Regions from separate parts of the Prevotella sp. P5-126 genome, predicted to be linked through region 2. Evidence: riboswitches for the same ligand, from Rfam matches in the RefSeq annotation. Region 2 holds a riboswitch; the other holds the start of a gene.
The links. A riboswitch is a leader RNA that binds a small molecule or an ion and turns the genes downstream of it on or off. The one in region 2 is predicted to bind cobalamin.
Positions count from the first base shown of each region.

Region 1: it holds a riboswitch for cobalamin, as region 2 does, so the genes downstream of both, CIK90_RS05730 (TonB-dependent siderophore receptor) here and CIK90_RS00335 (TonB-dependent receptor) in region 2, are expected to answer to the same signal.

Region 1 covers NZ_NPIZ01000053.1:185,565-193,087, forward strand. The annotation lists gene CIK90_RS05720 (TonB-dependent siderophore receptor) at 1-817, opposite strand, end outside; gene CIK90_RS05725 (sirohydrochlorin cobaltochelatase) at 848-1,951, opposite strand; gene CIK90_RS05730 (TonB-dependent siderophore receptor) at 1,938-4,079, opposite strand; cobalamin riboswitch at 4,165-4,359, opposite strand; gene CIK90_RS05735 (cobyrinate a,c-diamide synthase) at 4,440-5,738, shown strand; gene asnB (asparagine synthase B) at 6,359-7,523, opposite strand, start outside.
Region 2 covers NZ_NPIZ01000001.1:71,417-78,939, reverse strand. The annotation lists gene CIK90_RS00340 (YncE family protein) at 1-984, opposite strand, end outside; gene CIK90_RS00335 (TonB-dependent receptor) at 1,024-3,042, opposite strand; cobalamin riboswitch at 3,085-3,275, opposite strand; gene CIK90_RS00330 (cobyric acid synthase) at 3,345-4,865, opposite strand; gene cbiB (adenosylcobinamide-phosphate synthase CbiB) at 4,923-5,864, opposite strand; gene CIK90_RS00320 (UDP-N-acetyl glucosamine 2-epimerase) at 5,880-6,941, opposite strand; gene CIK90_RS00315 (flavodoxin family protein) at 7,133-7,523, shown strand, end outside.

The sequences.
Region 1 (7,523 bases), on a different contig from region 2:
GGTTTGTATTGGGACGGTCAGTCTTTTTATATCCATACTCCATACCCGCATTGAATGCCAGTTGCTTGGTTGTCTGCCAAGTGAAGCGCTGACTGACCAGATTGTTTCTATATCCAGTAAACAAGGGCGACAGCGATTGCTGTGTTTTGTCCTCTTCTCCCTTCACATATTCCAGTGGGTTGATGCGATAACTGTCTGCCCTATCGTGTGAAAAGGAGGTGTATGATCCGAATCCATGGCTATAGATATCTACATTGACCTGCTCGGTAAACTGTCCTTTCCCACTTACCCGCGAGTTGGAAGTGGCACTGACAAGATTGCCTGTAGGTTGGTCTGTGATGATATTGATTACTCCTGCGATGGCATCGCTGCCGTACAGTGAACTTGCCGCACCGTCGAGTACCTCTATACGCTTCACTCTTGCCATGTTGATGCGATTGAGATCTGCGTTGTTGGAGATGTCTCCACTGAGTTTATGTCCATTGATGAGGATGAGAATATACTTTCCTCCGAGTCCGTTCAAACGGAGTTGCGACCCCATGGCATTAGGTGCCATGGAAAGTTGCGGCATAGTATGTGTGAGCGCATCAGCAAATGTAGTGATGCCCTGCTCTTTGATTTCCTTCGCCGAGAGTACGTGCACCGGTGTAGCAGTGACTCCCAAACGCTGATGATGCCCCGACCCCGTCACTACAACGGGATTGAGGCTCATCTGTTTGTCAGCATCTGCCGATCCGCTTTTGCTGTGGATCTGTGCCGATGCAACTATTGCGTTTACTGATAAGGCGAAGATAACGAGTAGTCTGTTGGTCTTCAAAGTTTATCAGATTTTATGTTTGTTTCTGGTTTATTCGGGGTTCTTTGAGTGATAGTAATCCACAGTTTCAGCGTTCTTGGTGTGTGCTTTATAGAGTGCGCGGACATTGGCAAACTCAAGCAGACCCTTTACAATTCCCTTGTCGTCGGTATAGCTATCGTCCTCGATGGTGTATCCCATGTGTTTGAAATACATCTTCCAACTGGTGTCTTCAACCTCACCTTCGTCGTTGGTCTCAAATCCATTGTCCCAAGCATCGTCGTCACCAGCCATATCGTTGTGGGCGTGGTCACCGGCGATAGACATCAGCGGAGCGCAATATACCTTACCGCTGGTGATGCCATCGTTGGCCATGCGCTGGTGAACGTGAGTTTTGAAGTTCTCCTTCATATCAACAGTTCCTACATAGTAGTTAGAGTTGTAAGCCTTCAGGGCTGTTTCCAACTGGGTGTAGCGAACATTAGCTTTGTAGGTATCGTAGGTGTCGGGGTTACCGTGACCCATGAACAACAAAGCGCCTTTCTGTGCATAAGAACTGAAGTTGTCGTTGAGTGCCTTAGCCAACTTATTCACGTCTGAAGGATATTCAGCCATCAGAGGATAGCCCAGCTTAAGGGTCATGGTGCTCAGATACTTATCGTCGAGGTCACCGTTAGAGTTGTTAGCGAAGTCTTTCATAGCGTTGATGACACGTGTGTATTCTTCTCCGGGAATCACCTGCATAGACTGAACGATGATTTCCTTATACTGCACACGTCCGAAAGCCTCCAGCCAGTATTTTGGCTCATAGAAGTTGCGGGGCTTTACGTGTTCGCCAGCCATAGCACGGTTGATACAGATAGCTGAAGAGAACGACAGATAGACGTCGTAACCAGGGAATTCTTTCTTGTATTCCTCTACGGTAAGGTCGAAAGCATCGTATGCCTGCTGCCATGTCGAACCAAATGCAACGACGAGAATAGCCTTGTCGTTTTTCTTCTGTGACTTAACGGTAGCATCTACTTCCTGCTGGTAACGCTCCATGTTTGACAGTTGTCCGCCCTTGGAGTCATCGTCGTCGTCACCACAAGCAACGAATGTTGAGGCAGTCAGCAATGCTACGGCTGCCATCATGAGAAATTTAATCTTCTTCATTGTCTTTTTGTTTGTTATAATGTTGATTATTAAAAATGTTTCTAATCTTCTTTCCTTTCGCAAATCTGACAGTCAGCGAGGCGAAAAGCGTAGTACCCGATGTGTTGGTACCGAGGTGTAATCCGTGTGGAGTTTTATCCACATAGTTGAAGATATTATCCACTCCAGCCTCTATACGGTAGGTCATGTGTTTACTTTTTCCAAGGTCGTGGGTGGTGCTGAGACGCCATATCTGGTATCCCTTACCGTTGCCGTTGGTCTGATAGTAGCGTTTGGTTGACATCTTGCCATAGATGCCGACACCCATCTGATAGTTGGTGGCAAACTGATGGTTCCATGTAGCGAAGACGTTGGCTTTATGGTGTGCCATGCCATCGATGGTGACATTGACCATTCTGTCGTGTGTGGTGTCGTAGATATTGGCTTTGGTATCAAGGTAACTATACCCTGCCCCGATACTCAGATGGTCTGTGGTGTATCGCAGATTGACATCCACACCATAGGTTTTGGCATCTTCCATGTTGTGATAGCGACGCACTTTACTGAGCATCTCACCATACTGTTGGCGGTAAACGTCTGGTGCTTCGCTCTTGGGTATGGTTACCAAGGCTATCATATCATCCACCTTATTATAATATCCCGTAACAGATACGTTGAAATGACCTATGGTATATTCGCCGTTTAGCGAGAAGTAATTGCTGGTTTGTGCCTTCAGGTCTGGATTTCCCAAAAACAGAATGATGCCGCTCATGTCGCGTGCATACTGGTAATTGAGCTCTTTGATGGTGGGTGTCTTAAATCCCTGGCTCCACGATGCTCTAAGTCTGAAGTCGCCAAGTTTAAGCATGGTAGAGAGTTTGGGGGTAAGTTTCCATCCGAAACTCTCGTTGCGGTTGAGTCGGAGTCCGGCTGTCACCTGGAGGATGTGCAGCAGTTGGAGTTCGTCTTGCACATAGATGGCCTCGGTATTATCGTCGGCGGTGCGTCCTTTGATGCTTGCAGGAGCTTTGAGATAATCGTAGCGTGCCTCAATACCGGCGCTGAGTTTGTTGGTTGGGGTGAGTGCAAACACACCTTTTAGATTAAACATGGTGCGCTCCTGATTGCTCATCAGCAGTTTTTGTCCGGTGAAATAGGGGTAGTCGAGAATGAAGTTGCCATCTTCATCGAAGCCTTCTGCCAGTGTTGTCGAGGTGAAAGCGTGGTAATAGGCATGTTTGTTCCAACTGACATCTGCCGTGACGAGGTCACCGCGATTAGTGGTCCATTGCATGCCGGCAACGGCTGAAGCGTTCTTATACTTTAGGTCATAGTTATAGACATCATATTTGGGATATTTGCCGCTCTTGCGGTATATACCCTTCTGATACCATGATCCTTCGGCATAGAGTTCTAATTGTTGGGTAGGATTCCATACCAACCGCTCTGCTATCTGCCAATTGGTAAACTCGTTTGCAGTTTTGCTTTTCGAGTCGGTGACGGGTGTTGCCGAACTTGGTGTATGTTCGGTGGCGGTATTCTGCCATCCGTCGTTGTGCTGAAGTTGAAAGTTGGTGTATGATTTCCATTGTCCAAAGCGCAGGGCAATGCCGTTGTGCTGTCTCACATCGTTATGCGATCCGTAGCGTGTCTTGTTTTCAAGCATCACGCCTTCATTATGCTTACGGGTGATAATATTGATGACTCCGGCTATGGCATCGCTTCCATAGAGTGCCGACGAGGCACCCTTGACAATCTCGATGCGCTCAATATTGTTGGGGTCGATAAGTCCGAGGTCGTTTTGTCCGCCTACATCACCATGCAGGCGCTTACCGTCGATGAGTATTAGGATATAGGAATTGCCCAGTCCGTTCATCTGCATTTGCGATCCCATGTCGCCCTGTTCGAAGTCGAACGATGCTGACAACTGGGAGAGTATGTCTTCGATGCTGCGTCCGGCAAAGGTTTTCAGCACCTGCCGATTGATGACTTCGGTCTGTACCGGAGCATCTTTCAACAAGTGGCGCGTACCAGTTCCTGTCACCACAACCTCTTGCAGCGACTCCTTGCTCTCAATGGTTTTCTGTGCTAAAACCGGCGGACACACTACTATAGCAAGTAGCAGACCCGCAATGTTTCTGCAAGTCATAATACCCTTATAATTCATTCTAAAATAAAATAGGAAATTGTCAACCCTTAATCCTGAGGGCGCAATGTCTTGTCTGGGCGTTTGCCTGAGATAGAACATATAAGGCAGGTCTTCTGGCTCTCCCCAGTCTGTCATACCTTCCCGAGTTGCCTCAGTGGCGTTATACTGACAAACTTGCTTCAAAGGGGGATTACAGCTGCAGGTACAGCTCCGGTCTTTCACCGGATTCCCTTGCATCATACGGCATCTGCCGTTGATTGCCTTTTCTTTCCGGGTGCAAATGTAGTCATTTTATGTTATATGGCAAAAAAATCATAGAAAAATCGGATTATTATCCTCCTTTTTTGTAATTTCGCACCCATGAAGCATACTTTCGCCCAATTTCTAATAGCGGCACCGGCATCTGGGTCGGGCAAGACCACCATTTCCATTGGTATGATGGCGGCGCTGGTGCGTCGCGGCAGGGTGGTGCAACCGTTTAAGTGCGGTCCCGACTATATCGATACAAAATATCACGGTATGGCGTGCCACCGATCGTCATACAACCTCGACCTCTTCATGGCGACAGATTCGCACGTGAAGGCTATCTACTCTGAGGCTTCGCGCGATGCCGATATATGTGTGGTGGAGGGCATGATGGGACTTTTCGACGGCTTTCAGCGCCAGCAAGGCAGTGCGGCACATGTGGCAGCCACACTCCATTTGCCGGTAATACTGGTGGTAGATGCCAGCCATACGGGCTATTCGGTGGCACCACTGCTACAGGGTTTGGCGCGTTACGATGCCGATGTCCATGTCAAGGGTGTTATATTCAATAAGGTGGGAAGTCCACGCCACGACCTCATGCTGCGTGAGGCGGCAGCCGATGCAGGGTTGGTGTGTCTGGGATGTGTACCGCGCCAGCGACAAGCGGAGGCTTCGTCGCGCTATTTGGGACTGGACTTTAGTCGTACCACGGATATGGACGAGATGGCAGACCTTGTGGAACAGCATGTGGATATAGACCGGTTGTTGCTGCTGACAAGTGGCGAGAGACCGCAGGAAACTATCGACCATCACACCGATAGACCACTATCAGACTGCCACATCGTAGTGGCTCGCAACGACGATTCGTTTTCGTTTGTCTATCAGCACCATATCGATTTACTGCAACGCTTGGGCAGGGTTACCTTTTTCAATCCCGAAGACAACCAGCCGATACCGGCAGACACCACCCTACTCTATCTGCCGGGAGGCTATCCCGAACAGCATTTAGAGGCATTGCAACGCGCCCAACAAACCAGAGCGAGCATACGCCGCTATGCCATCAGTGGCGGAAAGATACTGGCGGAGTGTGGCGGCATGATGTATCTCTGCAAGGATATCGTCAGCGACGAAGGTACGTACGAGATGTGTGGCGTACTGCCCTACTCTATTGGCAGCCGAAAGAGCGACCGAAAACTATCTTTAGGCTATCGCCGCGTGATAGTTGGAGAGAAGGAATATCGCGGTCATGAGTTTCATTACTCCCAGTTTTTGCCGCCACTGCCCCACTCCGGCGCCGATGTGTTTAACGCTCGCAATGAGCAAACGCCTTCGCCGTTTATCATCGAAGGCAATGTGGTGGCGAGCTATACCCACTTGTATTGGCAGGACGAAGTGCCGTTCTTTGGCAAATGACAATAAACCACAGTAGGACAAAAGACCTTTGTTGCCACTGCTACACAATAAGCATAACGTACTGATATAATGTACGTTTCAACACTTTTCAACATACTTTCCTCAGCAAATCAATTTGTTTTCCTCAGCAAATCAATTTGTTTTCCTCAGCAAATCAATTTGTTTTCCTCGGCAAATCAATTTGTTTTGCTCAACTACATGACGTTTGCAGCCATGCTGAATGACGTTCTCGATGACGTTGAATGACGTTCTCGATGATGCTGAATGACGTTGATGACTATGCAATTTCAATGAGTTTGGTCAGCAAATTCATTGAGTTTGCTGAACCACATGACGCTTATAGGTATTTAATCTTCTATATACCAATAGGTTACACCATATCAAAAAAATCACTGAAAAACAGGGTATCAGGACGATACGCAACCCACTGTCTGCTGAAACAACTGTCAGCTACGGCTGAGAAGTGATGCGGAATGAAAGAAAAACAGTCTCCGACAAACAGCGTGTCGGAGACTGAAAAGAGTAGGGGATATCAACTGTTTGGAGTTGAAAAACTGTAGAAAGTACTACTACCTGACATTGTTGCCAGCATAAAAACATCGGCTGGAGAAAACACAGACTTAATATGCCTGCTCGTGAACACCCTTCACAGCACGACCACTGGGGTCGTTCAGATGTTGGAACGAACGGTCCCATGCCAATGCTTCGGCAGTGCTGCATGCCACGCTTGGCACACTTGGAACACTGCGAGCTGCACTATCGGAAGGGAAATGCTCAGCAAAAATGCTGCGATAGTAGTACTCTTCCTTATTCTGTGGCGTATTGATGGGGAAGCGCTCGGCGGCATGTGCCATCTGTTCGTCGGTCACAGCGGCTGCGGTAACGGCTTTCAGCGTGTCGATCCACGAGTAGCCCACACCATCGGAGAACTGCTCCTTCTGGCGCCATGCCACTTCATCGGGCAACATATCTGCAAAGGCTTGACGCAAAATCTTCTTCTCCATCATCATGCCGGGACAGAGTTTTGCCTCAGGATTGGTGCGCATAGCGATGTCGAGAAACTCTTTGTCGAGGAATGGCACACGACCTTCCACACCCCATGCAGCAAGACTCTTGTTGGCACGGAGGCAGTCGTAGAGATAAAGCTTAGAGAGTTTGCGCACCGTTTCTTCATGGAAAGCACGCGCATCGGGCGCTTTGTGGAAATAGAGATAACCGCCGAATATCTCGTCGGCTCCTTCGCCAGAGAGTACCATCTTAATACCCATCGACTTGATGACACGGGCAAGGAGATACATCGGAGTAGAGGCACGTACGGTAGTGACATCATACGTCTCGATAAAATAGATGACATCGCGGATGGCATCAAGGCCTTCTTGAATGGTATAGTTGATTTCGTGGTGGACAGTGCCTATGTGGTCGGCCACCAAACGGGCTTTGGCAAGGTCGGGCGCTCCCTTCAATCCAACGGCAAAACTATGAAGACGGGGCCAATAGGCTTTGGTCTTACTGTCGTCTTCAATACGCATATCGGCATATTTCTCGGCTACGGCTGAGATGATACTGCTATCAAGACCACCGCTGAGCAACACGCCGTAGGGTACATCGCTCATCAGTTGGCGGCGTACAGCGGCTTCAAGACCGTCATGGATAGCAGTCACACTGGCCTTATTGTCCTTCACCTGGTCGTAATCCATCCAATCACGATGGTAATACCGATGCATCTTTCCCTCGCCACTCCAGTAGTAATGGCCTGGCAGAAATGGTTCGTAGTGGTCGCACTGA
Region 2 (7,523 bases):
GGTACCGACAACCGGATCAACACCAATACATGCAGGGATAATCTCGTTATTAGTATCTGTGTAGAAAGTAGATGTTCCCTGGCTTAAAAGATTATAGACCTGATAAGTAGTCTTGACTGGTTTATAAGAAGCGTCGAACTCAGTATAATAACCAAAGATATTGCTACCAATGCAATCCATGTCGTTGGCATCCATCAGACGTGTCACCTCGTTATTTTTGGCAGAAATCTTATATACACCAGACTTCTTATCGCCATAGTTTCCAAAATCAAGTACATACATATCGCCAGCAGCAGTCAAGACAATCTTCTGTGGATTGACAATATTATCATTCTTAATCAGACTTCCAGAACCTGTAGTCAGGTCGATAATAGAAATAGAAGGTTTGGTACATGCTGCATAATCAGAATTGCAGACATACAGTTTTTTATCTGCCACGCTGATGCCCTCTGGGAAAGAACCAGCCTCATAGATACCTTGTCGAGTGAATGTTGTGGTGTCAATTGCAACTACATATCCATTACCTTTAGTTGTAGCGTTCCAATTCTCATCATACGAAGATTCAGACTTGCCGTAGAATGAAATATACACCTTGTCGCCTGAAGCTGTAAGGTGACGAGGTTTGAGACAACCCTCACCAAAAGTCACATTGGTCTTGATCTGTCTGAGAGACTTCAATGTCTTGGCATCAACCACTTCAAGAGTATTCTCACCAGTTACGGCAATATACATCTTACTACCATAAACCAAAGCATCATTAGGAGTACCACCTAAGGAACGACCATTCTGTGCTTGGAACTGCTTGTTGGCAACCTGATTAGAGGTATAATCGAGGTATGAAACGCTACCATCGATGTTGCTGCTCATGTTTCCACTACATACAAGGAATGCACCTTTTGTTACAGGAACAATGTATTCATGCTGTTCATTGTCGTTGTCATCACAGGCGGTAAACATAGCTGCTCCCATGAGCAGTACTGCCATACTTAATAAATGTTTTTTCATTTTGAATAAATAATTTAATTATAATTTGTAATTGATTGATATCATCCAACTTCTGCCGGGCATCGGATAATGAGCCACGATACAGTATTGTTTATTAAAGAGATTTTTAATGTCTCCACGAATTTCTACATGATGGTTTCCAAAATGGATTTGTTTATATGCTGTCAAGCCAAAATCAACATAGCCTTCTATCATTGTTGAAGGATAATGCTCGTTGTTAGGCCAACGGCTACTCATACCTGTCGCATGCAGTATTAAGTTTATCCAAGGATTCTCATAAGCAACAGAACCACTTGCTGTATGTTGAGGCATATAGGCAATCTGCTTATTGTAGTTGGGCGACTCAGGATTAGTTCGGTTTTGCACCTTTTGCAAACTATAACTTCCAGAGAGCATCAACCCATGAGCTTTATTGAACTGGTGTTCAACCTGCATTGTTGCGTCGATGCCTATACTGCGCACGTTACCGACATTGATACACGTCCAAACAAACATATTATATGGTACTGCTACTATCATGTCTTTCACCTTATTGATATAACTGTCAAACATAAACATTGCAGTAGTGTAACGTGAGAGATGAGGTGAGTATGTCACACCTATATTCCACTGGTCAGTTAATTCGGGATTCAATTCGGTACTGCCATAATGATAGTAGTAACTCTCATTAAAGGTGGGAGAACGAAAAATATTTTTGTAACTGGCACGCAGAAAGAGTTCCTCATCTTCAAGCAGTTTGTATGACAACGACAGCGATGGTGAGAGACGACGCATATTTCGTGCAGAATTTATTTGCACATCGGTACGATCTGTCTGTTCGACGTTCTTCTGACGGTTGATAAAAAGCGAATGCAACAGTTTTCCCGTCATGACCCAACGACCAGTTTGATATTTTACAGTAACGGACTGAAGAATACTATGGCGAAACGGATGTCCAATAATGGCGCGCCATGAACTGCCATTCAGATTGTTAAAAGAATAATCTGCAGAATAATCCATTGCCCAATGTTTCGTTGGGACAAACAGCAGGGCAGCAGAAGCATAATATTCCCGTTGCCAATAACTTGCATCGTTAACAGCGCCAGGCATTAGTTTGTCGTGATAGATAGATTCGTACCAATTTACTTTGGCAATGGTTTTCAACGCCCACGTATTTCCCCAACGTTTTTGGTACCCCGCCTGTACAAAGAAGTTGCGGTCATGAAGAGTCTCCCCACTTACGTTAGTATAATAATGGACGATACCAGGCAACTGACGTGAATTGTCATAATAGTAAATCTTACCTGTCAATCGATTTGTTGCATGAGGTTGCCATGAAAAGTTTAACTCGCCATGTCCGCTACTCATGAGACTGTTAGTACGACGATCTTTCGTCACAGTCTTTACATTTCTAATCTCATAAGGATAATCATTCTCGGCATAAATATATTCAGCTACAGCAGACACGGCAAAGGCCTTAGAAAAACTCTGTTCATATCGCAAATAGGGACTAACATATCCGAATGACCCCATCTTCAACTGAGAAGTTAAATGCGGTTTTCTTTCATCAGAAGGTAAAGGCAATGTCTGTATGTTGAGAACTGCTGATGATGCCGCCTGACGTGCAGGAATGAAAATATCATCATTATCACCAATTACCAACGATAACTTGGCGACATTATCAAGCGAATAACGAGAAAGGTCTATTTCGCCGCTCTGGCAATCACTAAGCATAACACCGTCATAACTTACACCGGTATGCTTTGCTCCAAAACCACGCACAGCCACGGTCTTCATGCCTCCTGCACCGCCATAGTCGCGTAGCGTAACGCCCGACATTCGATGAAGTGCGTCTGCCATATCTGTTACTCCCATAGTAAGCATGTCTTTTCGGTCCATCATTTGCAAAGGTGCTGTACTTGTGAGCATTCGCTTGCGCTGACTCTTAGTCACAGTCACTTCTTTCAATTGATGAACACGGCTTGTTATGGTGTCTGTCTGCGCCATTGCGCTTACAGAGACAAGCATTGCAATTATCGACAAATTGAATTTCTTCATATTTATAAACATCTCATCGCCTAGCCCAAGAGTACGATGAAAAATTTTGTTTATGCTTGGAATTGGTATTCTGACTTGTCAACCTGATCGCGAACGCCTTCCCGGTAACAAACCAGTGACTTTGTTGTTCACGTCGATATAGGGTTGTTTACAGCTGCCGGACAGTCGAGGATTTTCACCTCATTCCCTTCTATTCTCAATGCGTTTGCAAAATTACGAATTTGTAAGCGAAAAACAAAGAAGAATTATGTTTTTCTTTCTTTTGCCACAAATGCGACATCTGCTTTATCTGTCAGTTAAAGCTAATCAGACGTAGTAAGAATGCGATAAATGCGTTCCATGTCAACATGTTGTCTAACATGATCTGCCAACAAATCATATTGTTGGTTTTTATAGGTTTCATAGTCAAAGACAGACTGCTGTTGAGCATCTTTCAGATATGGTGACAATAAAACATCAACAATAGGTGCATTATCAAGTATTCCATGAATGTAGGTGCCCATGCAGCGATCATCAACGAAACATCCATCAGTTGTTTGGTTATTAAATAGATTCATCGACTGAGCATTGTCATCAAGTGTTGTCGTTCCCATGTGAATTTCATAACCGCGAAGCTTGACATTTTCATCTTTTACCAGCGTAGGACATTGGAATGTAACTTGTCGAGTAGTTTTTTCACCACCAATAACTGTCACGACAGGCAAAAGTCCCAACCCTGGCAATCGCTCGATTTCACCCTCGACATGATTCGGGTCTCGTACTTCCTTTCCCAAGATCTGATAGCCGCCACATATGCCTAGCACCGTAACGCCACGTTTTCGTGCTTCTACAACAGCTTTTGCCATTCCATTCTGACGTAACAGACAAAGATCATCTATCGTAGATTTGGATCCAGGAACGATGATGATATTTGCATCTTCAAGATCAGCAGGATTGTTGGTATAATAAAGATGCAGTCGTGAATCTTGTTCTAATGCATCAAAGTCTGTAAAATTGCTCATGTGGCGCAACAATACTACTGCAACATTTACCTTGCCTTTTACAGCCTGTCTCGACTTAACCTGCAGCGAGACACTATCCTCTTCTTCAATATGAATATCACGAAAATAAGGCAGGATACCGAGAACTGGTATTCCACATAGTTGCTCTATCATTTTCGCGCCTGATTCGAAGAGACTGATGTCTCCACGGAATTTATTGATAATAATACCTTTCATGTGACTTCGTTCTTCAGGTGTCATCAACATAATACTGCCATAAATACTAGCAAAAACGCCACCGCGGTCAATATCTGCAACAAGAATTACATTTGCATGGGCATAAAGAGCCATAGGCATATTGACAATATCTACCTCGCGCAAATTGATTTCAGAAACACTTCCTGCCCCTTCCATCACAATAGGATTGAAACGGGATGCCAAACGATTAAATGCTTCATGAGCAACATTACGAAAGCGATCTCGTCCTTCCTTTCGAAAATAGCTTCCAGCAGACTGATTGCTGTCAGGACGTCCCAACAAGACTACTTGCGATGTATGGTCAGACTGCGGTTTCAGCAAGATGGGATTCATATCGGCCTCACAAGGGATTCCTGCCGCTTCAGCTTGTACAGCCTGAGCGCGTCCTAATTCTAATCCATCGGGAGTGGCATACGAGTTGAGCGACATGTTTTGTGCTTTAAATGGAGCTGGGCGATATCCGTCTTGCCGAAATATTCTACAAAACGCAGCAGCTACAACACTCTTTCCAACATCACTTCCTGTTCCCACAAACATTAGTGGATTAAGTTTTTTCCTATGATTCGATTGTGAACTTATAGCCATTTGATAAATATTATAGTTTACATCTCAAAAACAAAGAAATATCAATTTTTTCTGTACTCAAAACAAAATCGATGCACATACAATTACCATCATAACAATCTCGACTCTTTGGTTAACACCAATGGCAATGATCATATCTTTCGTACTTAGTTGGCGATCACAGTCTCCGATATATGGTTTATAAAAACGTTGACCAAAATAATCATGAGATCCACCAAAACGACAATCAAGAATAGATGCTAATGCAGCTTCTGGATAGCCGCTATTAGGACTTGCATGCATTCTGCCATGTTTTGCTACAAAACGTAACCTGCTCCACCAACGATAAAAACTTGAAGTCAATATCATCATCAATGCTGTCAATCGAGCTGGTATGTAGTTGGCTACATCATCAATGCGTGCTGCCCAAGTTCCAAAACGAAGATAGCGTTCATTATGGTAACCTATCATAGAATCGAGAGTATTGACCATTTTATATGCCATCATTCCCGGCACGCCCAGTAGTACCAACCAAAAGAGTGGCGCCACGACACCATCGCTTAGGTTTTCTGACATGGTTTCTAATGCTGCCGAACGTACCTCCTGAGCTGTAAGATTAGCTGTGTCTCGCCCTACTATGCGAGCTACACGCTCACGTCCTTTGTGTAATGAAATATCAAGAGCGTAGAAAACTTGTCTAACTTCACGAATCAGTGTTGTTCCTGCCAAACAGTAAAACACAAGTATGGTTGTCACGGTCATCCATAGATAAACAGACACATCCAACGCTATTTTCAAAAGGTAATCGGTCAAGACAAAAGTCATTATAATAAGCACAACAGCCATTACCGCTCCCTTTGTCCGTTTCCAATGGCCTTTGTTTAATATTGTTTCGCACTTATGTATGATTTTACCAAACAGCACAACAGGATGCGGTAACCACATCGGGTCACCTAATATCTTATCCAACAGCCAAGCTACAAGAATTGGCAAAATGGAAATGGCCAAGATTGAACGCATTTGCTATTCTTAGTATTATAAATCAAGAAGCGTCTGTACAATACGCTCTGCCGAACGTCCATCCCAACGGTCAGGCAAATCACCATGTTTCCAATTGCCAGCCATCAGTAATTTCAAGGCATCATGCAATTTTTGGCAATCCTCACCTACTAACACATTAGTACCTACATTCACCGTTTCAATATGTTCTGTATAACTATTAAGAGTGATACATGGTACATGATTGAATGTGGCTTCTTCTGCCACATTACCAGAATCCGTTATCACACCTTTAGCATGTGCAGCAAGGTAACCAAATTCCAAATACGACAATGTTGGAACAAGGGTTATAGGTAGCGACAATTTTTCCACAGCTTCTCTTGCTACTCCACGTAATGGCGCAATAATTTCACATCCAGTGCACACATCGATTATAGTAGCAAGGAGGTGTTGGAGTTTATCTGTATCTGCCAAGAGTACTTTGCGATTAAGAGTCAAGACAATATACTGACCGTCTGACACATTTTCAAGACATTGAGGTCTCGTCCATCTGTCATGATTAGCACGCAATGAGTCCATCAGGATATTGCCAACCATGTAAATTTTTTGCATATCAGCACCTTCACGAGTAACAATACTATTATTACTAACACCTGCCGTAAACAACAAATCACTCAATCCATCAATGACCAAGCGATTGATTTCCTTCGGCATATTGATATCAAAGGAACGAGTACCAGCAACAAGATGAGCCAATTTTACACCTCGTTTCTTTGTTACTATGGCAGCTGCCATGGTAGAAGCAAGGTCATCAACGACGATAACAATATCTGTAGAATGATGATTAAGATAATTTTCAAACTCAGCCATCACTCTTCCTGTCAGTTCATTAAGATTTTCACAATCAACACCGAGATATATATCTGGTTTTGGCATCTGAAGATCATCAAACAATGATGCTTCAAGGGTAGGATCATCTTGACGTCCTGCATATACCAATTGATAGGCAATACCTTCTGTCTTAATGATGGCCCTCACAATTGGAGCGACCTTTACAAAGTTCGGTCTTGCTCCTGTAAAAACACATACGTTCTGCATAAGTCTTTTTTTTCTATTCCGACTGCGAATTTACTATATTTTGCACTAATTACAAAGAGTTTTTCACTTTTTCTTCTATGTTATTCGCACTTTGAATCAAAAGACGTTGCTCAATTCAGTAGAAATTAGTAAATTTGCCTTCAAAATAAACTTAGTGTACGATTTACAACAAGACTCTTCAACAAATTGTTATGAAAGTTCTACTCATTAATGGAAGTCCACGAAAGGAAGGTAATACTTATACTGCCTTAACGGAGATATCAAAACAACTTAGTATCCACGGAATAGAAAGTACCATCCTATGGATTGGTAAGAAACCTGTTCGCGGTTGCATCGCCTGCAATAAATGCAAAGAGAACGGCAACGGACAATGTGTGTTTTCTGATGACATAACAAACTCCGTCATCGAAAGCATGTCTCATTGCGATGGAGTCATCATAGGCTCTCCCGTCTATTACGGTCAACCATCAGGTCAGTTACTTTGCCTTCAACAGCGTATGCTTTATGCAGGAGGGGCATACTTCATTGGAAAGCCAGCAGCTGCCGTAGCAGTTTGTCGTCGTGGTGGTGCTTCTGCAGTAT